2 regions of the Colwellia sp. MB02u-10 genome follow, and region 2 is predicted to be linked to the other one. Evidence: predicted binding sites of a transcription regulator. Region 2 holds the regulator's gene; the other holds the start of a gene.
The links. The regulator FNR, encoded in region 2, switches genes on or off when oxygen is low (the NO sensors DNR and NnrR bind a similar motif). The targets are predictions, from matches to a motif close to TTGATCTAGATCAA.
Positions count from the first base shown of each region.

Region 1: a site for FNR is predicted at 4,494-4,507, ahead of H4J59_RS14885 (GbsR/MarR family transcriptional regulator). Genes of this name have one in related genera too.

Region 1 is NZ_JACGVK010000132.1:345,240-353,167, forward strand. Features, by position in the region: gene speB (agmatinase) at 1-224, opposite strand, end outside; gene H4J59_RS14875 (zinc-dependent metalloprotease) at 374-2,809, opposite strand; gene H4J59_RS14880 (class 1 fructose-bisphosphatase) at 3,234-4,202, shown strand; gene H4J59_RS14885 (GbsR/MarR family transcriptional regulator) at 4,567-5,109, shown strand; gene H4J59_RS14890 (cytochrome ubiquinol oxidase subunit I) at 5,224-6,600, shown strand; gene H4J59_RS14895 (cytochrome d ubiquinol oxidase subunit II) at 6,597-7,598, shown strand; gene H4J59_RS14900 (manganese-dependent inorganic pyrophosphatase) at 7,731-7,928, shown strand, end outside.
Region 2 is NZ_JACGVK010000072.1:42,479-50,406, forward strand. Features, by position in the region: gene H4J59_RS02070 (heavy metal translocating P-type ATPase) at 1-1,719, shown strand, start outside; gene ccoS (cbb3-type cytochrome oxidase assembly protein CcoS) at 1,716-1,961, shown strand; gene H4J59_RS02080 (sulfite exporter TauE/SafE family protein) at 1,965-2,627, shown strand; gene fnr (fumarate/nitrate reduction transcriptional regulator Fnr) at 2,708-3,427, shown strand; gene uspE (universal stress protein UspE) at 3,601-4,533, shown strand; gene H4J59_RS02095 (glucosaminidase domain-containing protein) at 5,131-5,982, opposite strand; gene H4J59_RS02100 (hypothetical protein) at 6,040-6,828, opposite strand; gene H4J59_RS02105 (DUF1415 domain-containing protein) at 7,063-7,611, opposite strand; gene H4J59_RS02110 (ABC transporter ATP-binding protein/permease) at 7,725-7,928, opposite strand, start outside.

The DNA of each region.
Region 1 (7,928 bases), on a different contig from region 2:
TTATCGATAAAGTTATCTGACGAGCTTATGTCGACATCACCGGCATCAAGCCATTGCTTTGACTCGCGCAAGTTCACGCCTAATTCTGTAGCACCATTTAATGAACCATGATTTAACACGTCGCGAATTTTATTTGGCGCTAAGGCAGCGCCGCGCTCGAAGGAAGAGTTGTCATCAAATGGTACACCTAACAATGCGACTTTACCTACTGGATTTTCTACCATTTTATTGCCTTTTATGAATTTTTTGTGAACTTTTTATAAGCTTTTTGTAACAGCCTTTTATGATGAACCATGTTCAGTTATCTACGGAACATGGTTCATCTATACTCTTTCTACTTACCAATGCAGCTTGGCAATTAAGCTAAGGGTATTTAATAGCTACCAATCGGTGAACCGGGTGGTAGTGTTATCTTGGATGCCGGTGTCGATGACTTATCATGCGCTAAGCTGTAATTAATTTGCTGAGCTAATAACTGAAAGTGCGCTCGAAAGCCTGGGTATTTTCGTGTGCTGCGCTTATCGGTTAACCATAGAGCTAAATCTGTTAATGTTACATACACTTCAGCTCTGACTTCTGGCACAATATTTTGGCTATGCCAAAGCACAAGTAAATGCTCAATTAATTGCTGATTTACCCTTTGTTGCACTAACATGGCTGTTGAGCTTTTTGGTGCTGATTTTATTGTGCCTTTGACCAGTTTATTGAGTAAAAATGCCACTGACGGAATATCGTTATCAAGCATGGCTTGTTGCTGCAGTCTTGCTAGTCGCTCGGTATTGAGTAATAGCGACAATGTGTGTTTTGCACTTGCCTCTGCGGCACTGATGGGGTCAAAAGTCACCCCTGTTTGGCTATTAAAACTTTCTCTATCGCGACTATAACCATAGGCCTTAGGGGGTATTAAGGCGGTGATTTTAGCGGGCAGTGTTAAGGTTTCTACGCTTAGCGTTGCGAGTAAGGCATCAAGTGCTGCTTGTTGAGATTTGCCTGCAACCCTGGTTTGCTGATTACTAAATTGTTCACTGCGCAGTTGATAGCCATAGTCAACACCGGCAATTAATTTTGCCGCGGCTTGTACCTGAAAGCGATGAAAATTGTAAATGGGCACTAATATTTTTTCGAGTTCAGACATCGGCGTACCAACCGGTATACTGTTCAAACCAAAGTTTTCTAATGCCAGTGCTCTAACCGCTAAAACACGGTTTAACTCTGTAGCCGCATCTTGACCATTGTCCCACAAATGCCCTGTAGCATGAGCGCTTGATTGCGATCTTGCATCGGGGTCAGAAATATACTTCAGCCCCTTTTTTTGGGTTGCTGCTATTAACTCAGTCAAAAACTGGGCTTCTTGTGCTTTTTCTACCTCAGCATAACCATAAGCAATCACATATTTATCCCATTCACCGATGTCTTCGGCATAAGCATTAGCTAAGCTTATCTGGCCATTTTCAATGGTAATTAACGGATGGGGATAATCCATCACTGACGCTCGATTATTAACACTGGCGGCAAAATTATGTGCGATGCCTAAGGTGTGACCAACCTCATGTGCCGCTAATTGACGAATGCGCGCTAACGCCATGGCTTTCATAGCGCTAGTGTCAGTATTGGCATTTTTAAACGGTGACGTTAAGCCTAAGGCAATTAAATAGTCTTGGCGAACACGTAAAGAGCCTAAGGTGACATGGCCTTTAATGATTTCGCCGGTACGCGGGTCGATCACTGATGAGCCATAAGACCAACCGCGTGTAGCGCGATGTACCCATTGAATAACGTTGTAACGAACATCCATGGGGTCGGCGTCACTTGGTAGCAGCTTAACTTGAAAGGCATTTTTATAACCAATAGCAGAAAAGGCTTGATCCCACCAACGCGCGCCATCTAGCAAGGCACTTTTAATCGGCTCAGGGACTCCGGCATCTAAGTAATAAATAATCGGCTCTACCGCTGCACTTATTTTAGCTGCAGGGTTTTGCTTAACTAAACGATGGCGAGGAATATTGCGTTTAATCAATGGCTCATCAATGGCGCTGGCATAATCTGCATAGGCGTGCTGCCAAAAGCCACTAAAGGGATGAAACTTTCGTGTTTGATAACTATTATCAGGCAGCTTAATGAGCGAGTGGTGTAAGTTAACCGTAACCGCTGAGGCATCAGGCGTCACTGAGCGCAAGTGAGATCCAGCGTCTGTGCCTTTATAAGTCACAGTGGCCTCTAGTTCGGTATTGTTTGGAAAAGCTTTTGTACGCTTTTTATAAACACCACTGCGCGTGGCATCAATCTTAAAACTGCCTTGTTTAGTGCGCTTTAATTGCGCCGACAAGTTATGAATATCTGAGAGTAAAAATGGCGTGTAATCAATTAAGGTTTTACGGTTATCTGCTGAGCTATGACTTACCTTAAAGCCCCAAATAATCGAGCTAGCAAAGGCTTCATCTATCGCTTGCTGTTCAAGGATGTTATCGCTATTAGCACGATAATCAGTGTTGAGTTGGCGCAGAAAAACTTTATCACCCACTATTTCAAAACGCACTAACCTAGTATCACCCAATTGGCCGCGGTCTAAACCAATATCATTTGAACCAACACCCTGTGGCAAGCCACTTTGAAATAAAAATTCTTGCTCAAAGTTCTCTACTTCTAAAAACACTTTGCCTGTTTTATCATCAAGATAAAAAGAAAAGTAACCTTGATGGATCTGCTTGTCTTGAATAAATTCAGTATAACTTTTTTCTGTTTTTGCCTGCACTTGCGCTGACAAGCCACAGTAAAAAAATAACACCATTAGCCTAATAAAAAACCTCATTGCATATCCTTGTAGTCAGTAAAGCTAAATAAATTACCTGCTTAGTTAAAATTAAAATGATTAGAAGTACTGAAAATACGCTTATTTTTGTTATAATCAGTTCAAAATTAACTTTTGATTTTTTGATAATACCCATTAAATTAAGTCAGTGAGCAATAATAAGTAATAAACAAGTAGTAATAATAAATATTCAAGAACACATTTTATTGTTGCAGACTAAACATCGGTACCTATATCGATATAGCCTAGGCTTGATTGAACCATAGCTAGCGTATGTGATTAAAAGTAAAGTAGATATTGGATATTTAGGACACTTTATATGTTCGATTATTTATTGTAATGGGTATACTACATCATAACATCGAAAATAAAATACGATATGCTCTATCATAAGAGTATGACTCTAAAGTAATTAGGTAACCCTATGCAACGACTAGCTCCCGCTTTACGTGAAGACAATGTACCGTTAGATTTAATTTCATTAATAGAAACTATTTTAGCTGCCACCAAAGAAATTTCCTTTCGAGTTAGCCAAGGGCACTTAAGTGACTCAATGGGCTCGACCTTAGATGAAAATATTCAAGGTGAAGTGCAAAAGAAACTCGATGTTGTTGCCAACGAGTTATTTAAAGATATTTTGTTAGAATCAGGCTTTGTCAAAGCCGTGTCTTCTGAAGAAGAAGACACGTCAGTGGCAGGTGACGAAGATGGCAAATATATCGTTTCATTTGATCCCTTAGATGGCAGTTCAAATATCGATATTAACTCATTAATTGGTACTATTTTCTCCATTCACCAAGCGCCAACAGATATGGCCGCTAGCAATCCTGATATGTTTAAGCAATCAGGTAATCACCAAGTTTGTGCGGGTTATGTACTTTATGGTCCATCAACGACCTTAGTTATGACCACAGGCAGCGGTACACACTTTTATGTTTTAGACCGCACGCATGGCGGTTACTTATTAGTTGAGCGCAATTTACAAGTGCCTGAAGAAACGCAAGAGTTTGCTATTAATATGTCAAACCAACGTTTCTGGCAACCACCTATGCAAAACTACATTAGTGATTTACTTGCCGGTGATACCGGCCCACGTGGGAAAAACTTCAATATGCGTTGGATTGCCGCTATGGTAGGTGATATTCATCGTGTTCTCACCCGTGGTGGTATATTTACCTATCCGGCTGATAATAGAAACCCAGAAAAACCCTACAAGTTACGTTTAATGTATGAAGCCAACCCAATGAGCTTTTTAATTGAACAAGCCGGTGGTTTAGCGATGACTAGCCAAGGGCGTATCATGGATATTGAGCCAACAGATATTCATCAACGTGTTGAAGTGATCATGGGTTCTAAAAATGAAGTTGAAGCCTGTTTAGGTTATTACAAGTAGACTTAACCTACGACTCATCAAGCTAAAATATAAACCACCCGCATGTAATGCCGGTGGTTTTTTCGTATAACGCTTCGGTCTAATCGGCTTTAACCTCATGTTCACCCATTAAAGCACCCTTAAATATCTAACCACAAATGAGCGTTTAACCCGCTAATTCTTTCTTTTTTAGCGTCATAGCCTTATATTTTTATAGGAAAAGTCAGCCCTAGTGCTTCATAACACTATGCTGTTAACGCCTCATATCAATTCCACAGAAAAAACATATCTAACCTTATTTATGGCTCGCACTTGACTTAGATCAAAAAAGGGTTACAATTTTCACAAATTACTGAAAGTTCAGAAAGGACAGAAGGACAGAAATATGAAAATTACACCTATGACCCAATCGCTAGTATTACACTTTGGTGAAATGGGCTCACGCTGGGGATTAAACCGTACACTTGGGCAAATGTATGCGGTTATTGTGCTCACCGAAACACCGCTGAATGCCGATCAAATCAGCGAAGCACTACAAATATCTCGATCGAATGTCAGCATGGGTTTAAAAGAACTTAAATCTTGGAACCTGATCAAACTGCACCATATTCCAGGCGATAGAAAGGAATACTTCTCAGCGCCAAGTGATATCTGGGAAATTGCTCGAACCTTAGTGGTTGAACGAAGAAAGCGCGAGTTAGACCCAACATTATCGGCATTACGTGATGCCTTAATGGAGCAGCCGAGCAATGAGTCAGATGAATATACCCAAATGCGCGTTAAACAAATGCATGATCTGATGGAGATGGTGACGCAGTGGACTAATGAAATGCAAGGTATGTCTTCAGAAAAACTATCCGCTTTACTCAAACTGGGTGAAGGCATTAGTAAGATTTTAGATGTTAAAGATAAGTTGTTACTAAGATAACAAAAAATTTCACCTCCCAGTATCTCAAACATAAACAACTCAAGTTATATGACTTAACCTAGTGGAGTACATCACGTGTTAGATGCAGCAGCTATTGCTAACGACACAAGTTTCATGCTTTCACGCATCCAATTTGCTGCCAATATTAGTTTTCATATTTTATTTCCTACCATCAATATTGCCTTGTGCTGGATATTGCTGTTTTTTAAAGTGCGCTTTAACCAAACACAAGACCAAAGCTGGTTACGCGTTTACCGATTTTGGGTCAGAATATTTGCCTTAACCTTTGCTATTGGCGTAGTCAGTGGTATTACCATGTCATTCCAGTTTGGTACCAATTGGCCTGGTTATATGGAAACTGTTGGCAATATTGCGGGGCCATTACTGGGTTATGAAGTCATGACCGCGTTCTTCTTAGAAGCGTCATTTCTGTCAATTATGCTGTTTGGCATGGATAGAGTCTCTAATCGTGTTCACACCCTTGCCACGGTACTGGTCTCTTTTGGTACCACCTTATCGGCATTTTGGATTTTATCACTCAACGCTTGGATGCACACGCCAGCTGGTTTCGAAATGATTGACGGTGTCGCCCATGTTACCAGTTGGTTTGAGGTTATTTTTAATCCGTCTATGCCTTATCGCTTAATGCATATGTTATTAGCTTCAGGGTTAACATCAGCATTTTTAATCTCTGGTATTTCCGCCTATCGACTGCTCAAAGGCGACAATAAAAAGTCAGTAAAACAAGCGTTGAACTTTTCAGTTACCTTAGCGGCTATTTTAATACCAATACAAATTTTTGTTGGTGATTTACATGGCTTGAATACATTTCAAAATCAACCGGCAAAAGTCGCCGCTATGGAAGGTGTTTGGGAAACAGATACCAGCGTGCCATTATTATTATTCGCCTTACCTAATGAAGAAACACGAGAAAATAGCTTTGAAGTAAAAGTGCCCAACATGGCTAGTATTATTTTGACCCATGACGCGCAAGGTGAAATAAAAGGTTTAAACGACTTTGTTGGCGAACATCCACCTGTAGCACCGGTATTTTTCAGCTTTCGTATTATGATCGGCGTAGGTGTATTAATGCTGTTATTTTCTTGGTTGGCCACTTATCAATTTGTTCTCAAAAAACGCTATCCACCTTGGTTATTAAAAACAGGTATTGCCATGACATTCTCTGGCTGGCTAGCAACATTAGCGGGTTGGTATGTCACTGAAATTGGCCGCCAGCCTTATTTAGTTACGGGCATATTACGCACCAAAGACGCGGTAACTACCACGCCACCAGAAGACATAGTATTGTCTTTAACCTTATATCTGGTTATTTATGGCTTTTTGCTGATTGCCTATATTCGTACTCTATTTGTTATGGCAAATCGTGCAGTAATATTAGAACAAGCCGATGTGTCAATAACCGACACAGGCCCAATGATAGACGATAAACAAACTGCACAAAATAACACTACCTTAGGAGCTAAATTATGATCCCCACAACTTTAGATTGGCTACCCATAGTTTTCGTTGGCTTAATGGGCTTTTCATTTTTAATTTACGCGATACTTGATGGTTACGACTTAGGCGTTGGGGTTTTACTGCCATTAGATAACCAGCAACAACGCGACACAATGATCTATTCCATTGGACCATTTTGGGATGCTAATGAAACTTGGCTAGTGATGGCTATTGGCTTGTTGTTGATTGCGTTTCCAAAAGCTCATTCCATTATTTTTCAGGCATTGTATCTACCAACAGCCTTAATGTTAGCGGGACTGATTTTACGTGGCGTATCATTCGACTTTCGTACTAAAGCACCTAGTACCGACAAAAAAAAGTGGGATTACGCGTTTAAATTTGGCTCATTATTAGCGACATTATCACAAGGTTATATGCTGGGACGCTATATCACCTCATTTGAAGATTCATGGTTAACCCTGGGTTTTTCTGCTTTATCAGCTGTTTGTGTAACCGCAGGTTATTGCTTTATTGGTGCGGCATGGCTGGTAATGAAAACTGAAGGTGAACTACAACGTAAAGCGGCAAAATGGGCAAAGCATACCAATATATTGATGGCTTTGGGGATTGTCGCTGTGTGCTTCACCAACCTATTAATTGATCAACAAATTATGGATAAATGGTTAGGTGGCGTTCAAGCGATAGTACTTATTCCCATTACTTTGTTACTTGGCTTTACTTTTTTTACCGTGCATCGCTATTTAGGTAAAGTGCCAATGGAAAATGACCTGGGTTGCTGGCTACCATTTTTAGCGGCAATTATGCTCTTTATTTTATGTTTTTGTGGTTTAGCCTACAGCTTTTATCCTTATATAGTACCGTTTCAATTAACTATATTTGAAGCAGCAAGTGCACGAGAATCTTTATGGGTTATCTTTGTTGGCGCGGCAGTCGTATTACCCATGATTATTGCTTACACCATATTTTCTTATAAAGTGTTTTGGGGTAAAACCACCAAGCTTAATTACTAAAGTCGTATAAAAAGAGTATAAATAGTGACTAGGCTAATGCTTATAATTTTTGCTAGAATATACGACATATTCTAGAAAATACTTATACAGTAGCGCCGTTATCATCTTAACGGCGCTTGGAGAGCACAATTTATGCCAGCTTATGCCGTAGGACACAAAGTTCCTGATTCAGATTCAATTTGTTCAGCCATTGCCCTTTCATATTTAAAAACCCAAATTGGTGAAGATGTACAGCCTGCACGCTTGGGTGAACTTTCGCCAGAAACGCTATTCATTTTAGATAAATTTGGCTTAGAACAACCTGAGCTTAAATTGAGTTTCGCTGATACT
Region 2 (7,928 bases):
GCCTTCCCGTTTTATAAAAGTGCTTTTTTTGCTTTGAAAGCGCGACAACTTTCAATGGATGTACCTGTCTCTATTGCGATTAGCTTGGCTTTTCTTGCTAGCGTTTGGGCAACATTTACTCAACAAGGTGAAGTGTATTTCGAGTCAGTGTCCATGTTTACCTTCTTATTACTGATTGGTAAGTTTCTAGAATTTAGGGCCCGCAGCCGCGCTGCTGACATTTCGGCAAATTTATTAAAATTAATGCCGATGACCGCCACTAAAATTGAAAAGGGCATTGAACGTTTTATCTCAGCAGCACATTTAAAAGCGGATGATATTATTTTAATAAAACCCGGTGAAACCATACCCGCAGATTGCGAAATAATAACGGGTACTAGCCAAATCAATGAAGCCATGCTCTCTGGTGAGCAACTGCCATTGCATAAAACAACACTAGATAATCTTTATGCCGGTACTATAAATGGTGATGGTAATTTAACAGCAAAAGTTAACCACAGTAACCAAGAATCATTTTTAAGCCAATTAATTCGCTTAAGTGAGAGTGCCCAAAGCCATAAACCTAAATTGGCGCAATTGTCAGATAAAATTGCCCAATATTTTGTTGCTCTTATCCTAGTTGTTGCCATTGTTACCGCAATATATTGGTCTCAACATCAACCAGCAGAAGCGTTTTGGATCACCTTATCTGTTTTAGTGGTAACTTGTCCCTGTGCTTTGTCATTAGCAACACCTACGGCATTAACTTGTGCAACTACTCGCCTTAACCGTGAAGGGATCATGATTAAATCAGCACATGTACTAGAAACTATGCCTGAAATTGAGGTGATGGCTTTTGATAAAACTGGCACTTTAACGACGGGTGAATTTACCATTACAGAAGTCAAAACTTATGGCGCATTTGCAGATAAAAACGCTCCGGATGGGCAACAACAAGTGTTAGCTATTGCGGCGGCCTTAGAAGCACACTCTGCTCACCCCCTAGCAAAAGCCTTTAGCCCGTTTCGTGATTTTAGCCAAACAACAACTCAAGTGGTGGTTGCGCCAGGTGCCGGTATTTCTGGTGAGGTTAATAACCAGCATTACAGAATTGGTAAAAACTCATGGCTACTCAGTCATAATGACAACAGTGCGCACAGTGCGCAGTGCGTATTAATGCAAGATGATAAGTTAGTTGCTGAATTTTATTTACATGATGGCCTGCGTGAAGATGCTAAAGCATTAATTGATTTTTTACATCATGAAAACATTAAAACTGTTATGTTATCGGGTGATCACCGACAAGGCTGTAATAAATTACAAGCAAAGCTGCAACTTAATAGCGTACAAGCAGATTTAACTGCACAAGACAAAGTCAATGCTATTAAACTACAGCAAGCCTCACATGCTGTAGCTATGATAGGTGATGGCGTAAACGATACTCCAGTATTGGGCGCGGCGCATTTGTCCATTGCCATGGGCAGTGGTACTGATATTGCTAAAAGCGGTGCGGATGTGATATTACTGAACAATAAACTCAAAGGTGTGCAAACACTGCGACAGGTATCCTTAAGTACTGCGCGAATTATAAAGCAAAATTACCTTTGGGCTTTTAGTTATAATGCCATTGTATTGCCATTAGCGGTTATGGGCTATATAGCGCCATATATGGCAGTCATTGGTATGTCGGCCAGTTCAATATTAGTGGTAAGTAATTCTTTAAGGTTATTAAAAAAATGAGTGTGATATACGTATTAATTCCTATTGCTATTTTACTTACCGCTATTGGTATTTATCTCTTTTTTTGGGCGGTAAAAACTGAGCAATTTGATGATTTAGAAAAGCAAGGCATGAGCATTTTATTTGAAGATGATAATGATAAAAAAAGCATTCATCAAAGCAATAATGCTACGCCAATAAAAAAACAGATAGACAAAAAAAACACCTCACAAGAGCAAGCAGACGCACAGGTAAAAAAATAGTCTATGAGCCTTGATTTTTTCTCCGCATTTATCATCGGATTATTAGGCTCAGGCCATTGTATAGTCATGTGTGGTGGCATCAGCACCATGCTGACGACGGCGATTTCTGATACCTCTCGGCATAAAAAATACGCAATTATATTGGCCTATAACTTTGGTCGTATCGCCTCTTATAGTCTTATTGGCGCTCTCGTCGCATTCACCAGTTCAATGGCGACCAAAAATATCGGCGTACCTGTTTCACTGTTAAAAACTGTTGCGGGTGTTTTTCTTATCTTATTAGGTTTGTATTTAGGCCAGTGGTTTATGTGGTTAAGCCGCGTTGAACATTTAGGCAAGAATATTTGGCGCTACATAGCACCACAAACTAAAAAATTTATTCCCATTAAAAACGTAAAAAGTGCTTTCGCTTTAGGCGCACTCTGGGGCTGGTTACCTTGTGGCTTGGTATATTCTACACTAACTTGGGCATTGGCTAGTGCCGATCCCCTTGATGGTGCCTTAATCATGTTTTTCTTTGGACTAGGCACCTTACCTGCTTTACTTTCAGTATCACTAGGTACTATAAGTATTAAATCATTATTGAGTCATACACTATTTAGAAAGATGGCAGCCAGCTTAGTGATTTCATACGGCATCTATACTATACTAATTTCATATATATAACGTACCTGATATGGACATTATATATATATAAAATCATGGAAAAATTCATGGGTACATCATGAAAAATTTTAAAGGATATTATGAATTATAAATCATGCACTATTCATCAACATATTCACTGCCAAAACTGTAGTCTTAGTGAATTATGTTTACCCTTTTCCCTCAATGATAAAGAGTTAGAATCTTTAGACAATATTATCGACCGTAAGCTGCCGATCCATAAAGGCGAGCAAATATTTAACGATGGTCAACCCATGCATGCGCTTTACGCCATCCGTTCGGGTACATTTAAAACCTACACCATTAATAAACACGGTGAAGAACAGATTACTGGCTTTCATTTAGCGGGTGATTTACTTGGCTTTGATGCTATTGCTAATGCTGAACATCCAAGTTTCGCTAAAGCGCTAGAAACCTCAATGGTTTGTGAGATCCCTTATAATACGCTCGATAATTTATCGAACAGCATGCCAAAATTAAAAAAACAAATTTTGCGTATGATGAGTACTGAGATCCGTGAAGATCAAGAGATGCTAACATTACTTAATCGTAAAAATGCCGAGCAACGACTAGCAACATTTATCAGTACCTTAAGTATTCGTTACCATGCCCGTGGTTTATCTCCATCTGAGTTTCGTTTATCTATGACTCGCAGTGATATTGGTAACTATATTGGTTTAACGGTTGAGACCATCAGCCGTTTGCTTAACCGTTTTCATAAAAATGGTTTAATTGCCGTTGATGGTAAACTCATTACTATTCTAAGTTTCGACAAATTAAACGAATGTGCCGCACTTTAATGTAACGCTAACACCTGCTTTTCTACATTGCCTTATTAAGGTATTTCACGCTATGGTTAGCGTGAAATATTATTTATCGTCGACAGCATAATAATTTGATTTAAGACAACTATTATTGCTTCAAAGTAGACTATTGTTATAACACTAGTAGACAATTGATAAAGGAATTAGCTATGGAAAAGTATCAAAAAATACTCGCGATTGTTGACCCAACAACAGAAGAACAAAAAGCGGTAAACCGGGCGATAGAATTAGCGCGTAAAACAGGCGCTAGCATTACCGCATTTTTGACCATCTATGATTTTTCTTATGAAATGACCACCATGCTGTCAAGTGATGAGCGTGAAGCCATGCGCCAATCAGTTATTAATGATCGCACTCAATGGCTAGAGTCTTTACTCGCTGACCTTGATTTAAGCGGAATTTCTATCGATTGTCGAGTTATATGGCATAACCGTCCCTTTGAGCAAATTATTGCTCAAGTACTCGATAATGGCTATGACATTGTTATTAAAGGTACTCATCAACACGACAAATTCAAATCTGTCATATTTACTCCTACCGATTGGCATATTCTGCGTAAATGTCCTTGCCCTGTTTTACTCGTGAAAGAGCATTTATGGCCTGATAACGGTAATATTCTTGCCGCGTTAAACATTGGTAGTGAAGAGGAAGAACATAAAGCGCTTAATAACAAAATCACAGCAGAAGCTAAACAGCTAACCCAAGTCATGAAAGCTAATTTACACCTAGTTAACTCATTCCCGGGTACGCCAGTTAATATTGCCATAGAAATCCCAGAGTTTAATGCCAGTGATTATAATCGCTCGATGTTAAAACATCATCAAAAAGCGATGTTAGCACATGCAACTGCCTTTAATATTGCGCCAGAAAACACCCATATTAAAGAGGGTTTACCGGAAGATATCATTCAAAGCATAGCCGCTGAATTAGATGCGGAATTAGTCATTCTTGGTACTATTGGCCGTACCGGTTTATCGGCAGCGCTAATTGGTAATACCGCAGAGCATGTTATTGATAGGCTTAATTGTGATGTATTAGCATTAAAACCCGATGGTTACATTTCACCACTTGATGTTGATTAATAACCGCTAACATCACTCACATAAAGTTGAATTGGGTCATTAAACGCCTAGTTCAACTTTTCTTGTTTAATGACTTAAACTAGCTTATGCCTTGATATCTATTATACCAATTTCATTAATTAGGTGGTCTACTCTATACGCAGGAAAAATGGCCAAATATAAGGCATTTATTTAATAACTAGTTGTTCTAATTATTAAATAAATAACGCAGTAGTTGGTTATTTTAACCAGTAAAAATAACCAAATAATTAGTGAGATTGGTATTAGGGGTTTATAAAGAAATCTGATGCAAAATCGACCTTTTCTTCAAGCAAAAGCGCACTATGACTGAAGTTTTAACGGCCTTTAGCTAAAATATTTGACGATAATGTCCCCAAAGTAAATAATGCCAAACAGTTACCTGTGATAGCATTATAATAAGAGAATAGTTAATTTAGAGGTTATTATTTTTACTGATAAAAAACTGAGGAAACACTACTTTTTCAAAGCAATTCAAGCGCAAATTTTTAACTGGCCTAACATTTGATTTTATTTATAAATCCATTTTTATACATAAATTAGGAATAGCACATTTGGATAGCGCTTATTTATTATCGCTTATTTATTATATAGCGCGAAGTAATGTTGATTATGGCGGATCATGTCAGTTAATTCCAAAACATAATCTATGCCACGCTCAGAATAACGCATTAATCCTGTTGCAAGAATTTCTGGTGCTAGCGGCTGGTTTTGATCGCGTAATTGGCCTCTAATCGATCTAAATACCGTATAAGCACCGTTAGTATTAATATTGTGCAAATAACGTGCGATACCTAAACTAATAGAGCTATAAGCGGCGACTTCATGCTTAGCACCGGTATTACGACTACCTGGCACCATGCCGCAACCTTTCCTATAACACCAGACGCCAAAAAAGTTTAAACCTATTCGAGCAAAGCGAGAGGTTCCCCAAGCAGATTCATTGGCCGCTTGCACTAAAACAAGGGCTAGTGGAATAATGTCAATTTTAAGCTGTAATTCATATAATTGTCGTAATAGAGAAAACTTTTCACTGACTTTATATTTTTTGCTCAAACTGCTTACTAAAGTGTATTCTTCCGCACTAAAGGGCTGTTCTAAGGTTAACTGTGCAATTAAGCGTGCCACTTCAGCACGCAAAATCAGTATTTTTTTATTTTCAGCCTGTACTGCGGGTTTAATAAAAGCAAAAAAACGACGTTTTTTCTCTTTTACATCACGAATTTTAGCGAAGTCTGGTAAAATGACTTTGTGTAACGGTTGCTCAACTACTTTAATGACCTTCTTAACCGTTTTCGGTATTACCGGCACCGGCTCTTCAGTCGGTGTACTTTGAGGCAAAGGTAAGAAGGTAAATGGTGCGATTAACCCCACACTCAGCAAAACTAAAAAAATAAACCCTAAAAAGTTTTGCTTATTAAATATCGTCAAGCTAATAGCTCCTTATACAATGATCTTTAATCTCATATATTGAAAAAATACGGTAAATCAGGCTGAAAAAGTGTCATTTATTGTCTTGGTTTGATCAGCGGCTATTTCCATCTGTAAACCAAATATTTCTCGGTATAAAATTCCCTTTACGTTATAAAACAACGGCACTATATAAGCTAAACAAAATAAGAAAAATGCGATAGCGATAAAGCTAAGTTCAGATTCACCCGCCATTACAACAGGTAAAGCTGATATCAGTACAGCTAAAGCCAGTATCAGATAAATGGCGAAAATTTTAAACCATTGAAAACGGGTAGCTTGAATGCTTATTGAAATGGCTTTTATAGGCGACATTTTTTTTTCTACCACCAAAGGCAATGCGAGTGACAAGGCTACCGCCAAAAATATACCAGGCAAGTAAAATAATGTTAAACCTATGGTAACCAAGGTTGAGGTTAATAAGGCACTAACAGCAACCCAGCTGCCTCGCTTTAAAAAACCAAAAACCAATTTTGCTCGGGTTTTTAAGCCAACTGAATGGAAAATACCCATCATTTCAACACCAACGATAAAAGGATAAACCACTAAAGTGACGATAATATTAAGTAGAGTGGCTGATCTTTGATCTTGAATGGCCACTTCAATACCACCCAACTGACTGCTCACTAACAATGAAACCAACATGCCAATCATCAAACAAGTAAACAGCCCTAAATTAATCGCCATGCGCGATTTTAAGGTTATTTGCCAGCCTTCTTTCAATATAGTTGCTACATCAAGGTGATATTCACCTTTTACAGCCTCTTCGACACTACCACCAACGTTTTCAACAGGAAGTTTTTCCACAAAAATATTACCTAATGAGTAAGCGTATCACTGACGCTTTTCTTAATTGCCACCAGTATATCGTAATTAACCACTGCCTGTGAATAAGCAGAGAAAAGTTATTAACATTCAGCCTAGTCAGTTTACCAAGGTTATAGGGTAAGCCAGTTAACTTCACGGCATAAATACCAATTTACAGGAGGTAATGATAGATTAAACTGACATACTGATAACAGAGCTTAACGTTATAAAAGGCTAATAATTGTTTTTAATATTCATCAACAAGGTTTTAAAATAGTAAGCGCCTTTCTTCTTGGCTACAGCGATATTATTATCTGGGATGGTCTCAGGATTTTTATAGACACTAAGTACTTTTGCCATGCTGTGTTCACGAATTAAATGTAAGGTAGGATAGGGAGAACGATTGGTAAAATTGCCCGCATCGTCATAATCAGCCTCAGCAAAGCAATATTCAGGGTGAAAGGTAGCCACTTGGAATATGCCTTCAAAACTATAATCAACAATAATGTCATTGGCATAATCAACCAAGTCTAAAAAGCGATTAAAGTCTCTAAAACCTTGATTATAGATTAATAAACTCGTTTCTATTTCAGGATTGTTATGTAAGTAGTGACATTGCGATAAAAATTCAACTAGCGCTGACTTTAGCTGTTCTTTATCGCTAGTAAAATAATGAATAGTTTGATTAACAAACTCTTTTTTTGCGAATGGACAAAAATTGAGCCCAATAATTACTTGCTCTAGCCATTGTTTGGTTTGGTCAACTTCATCTCTTGTGCTCATAACAACTTACTCAATATTCTACTTATTTACATATGGGTGTTGGCTTACTGGTATTGGCTACTGGTATTGACTTACTAACCTGCTATTACTGGTGCTCAGCAACCGCTAGGTTATTAGCTGTTATCACTTTGTTGCAGTTGCCACATTTTGTGGTAATAGCCTTTTTTAACCAATAAACCTTGATGTGTACCCTGCTCAACAATCTCACCTTGTTGCATAACAATAATATTATCCGCGTCCACTATCGTGGATAGTCGATGGGCGATCACCAAACTAGTTCTATGTTCGGCAACTTCTTTAATGGCGCTGAGTATTGC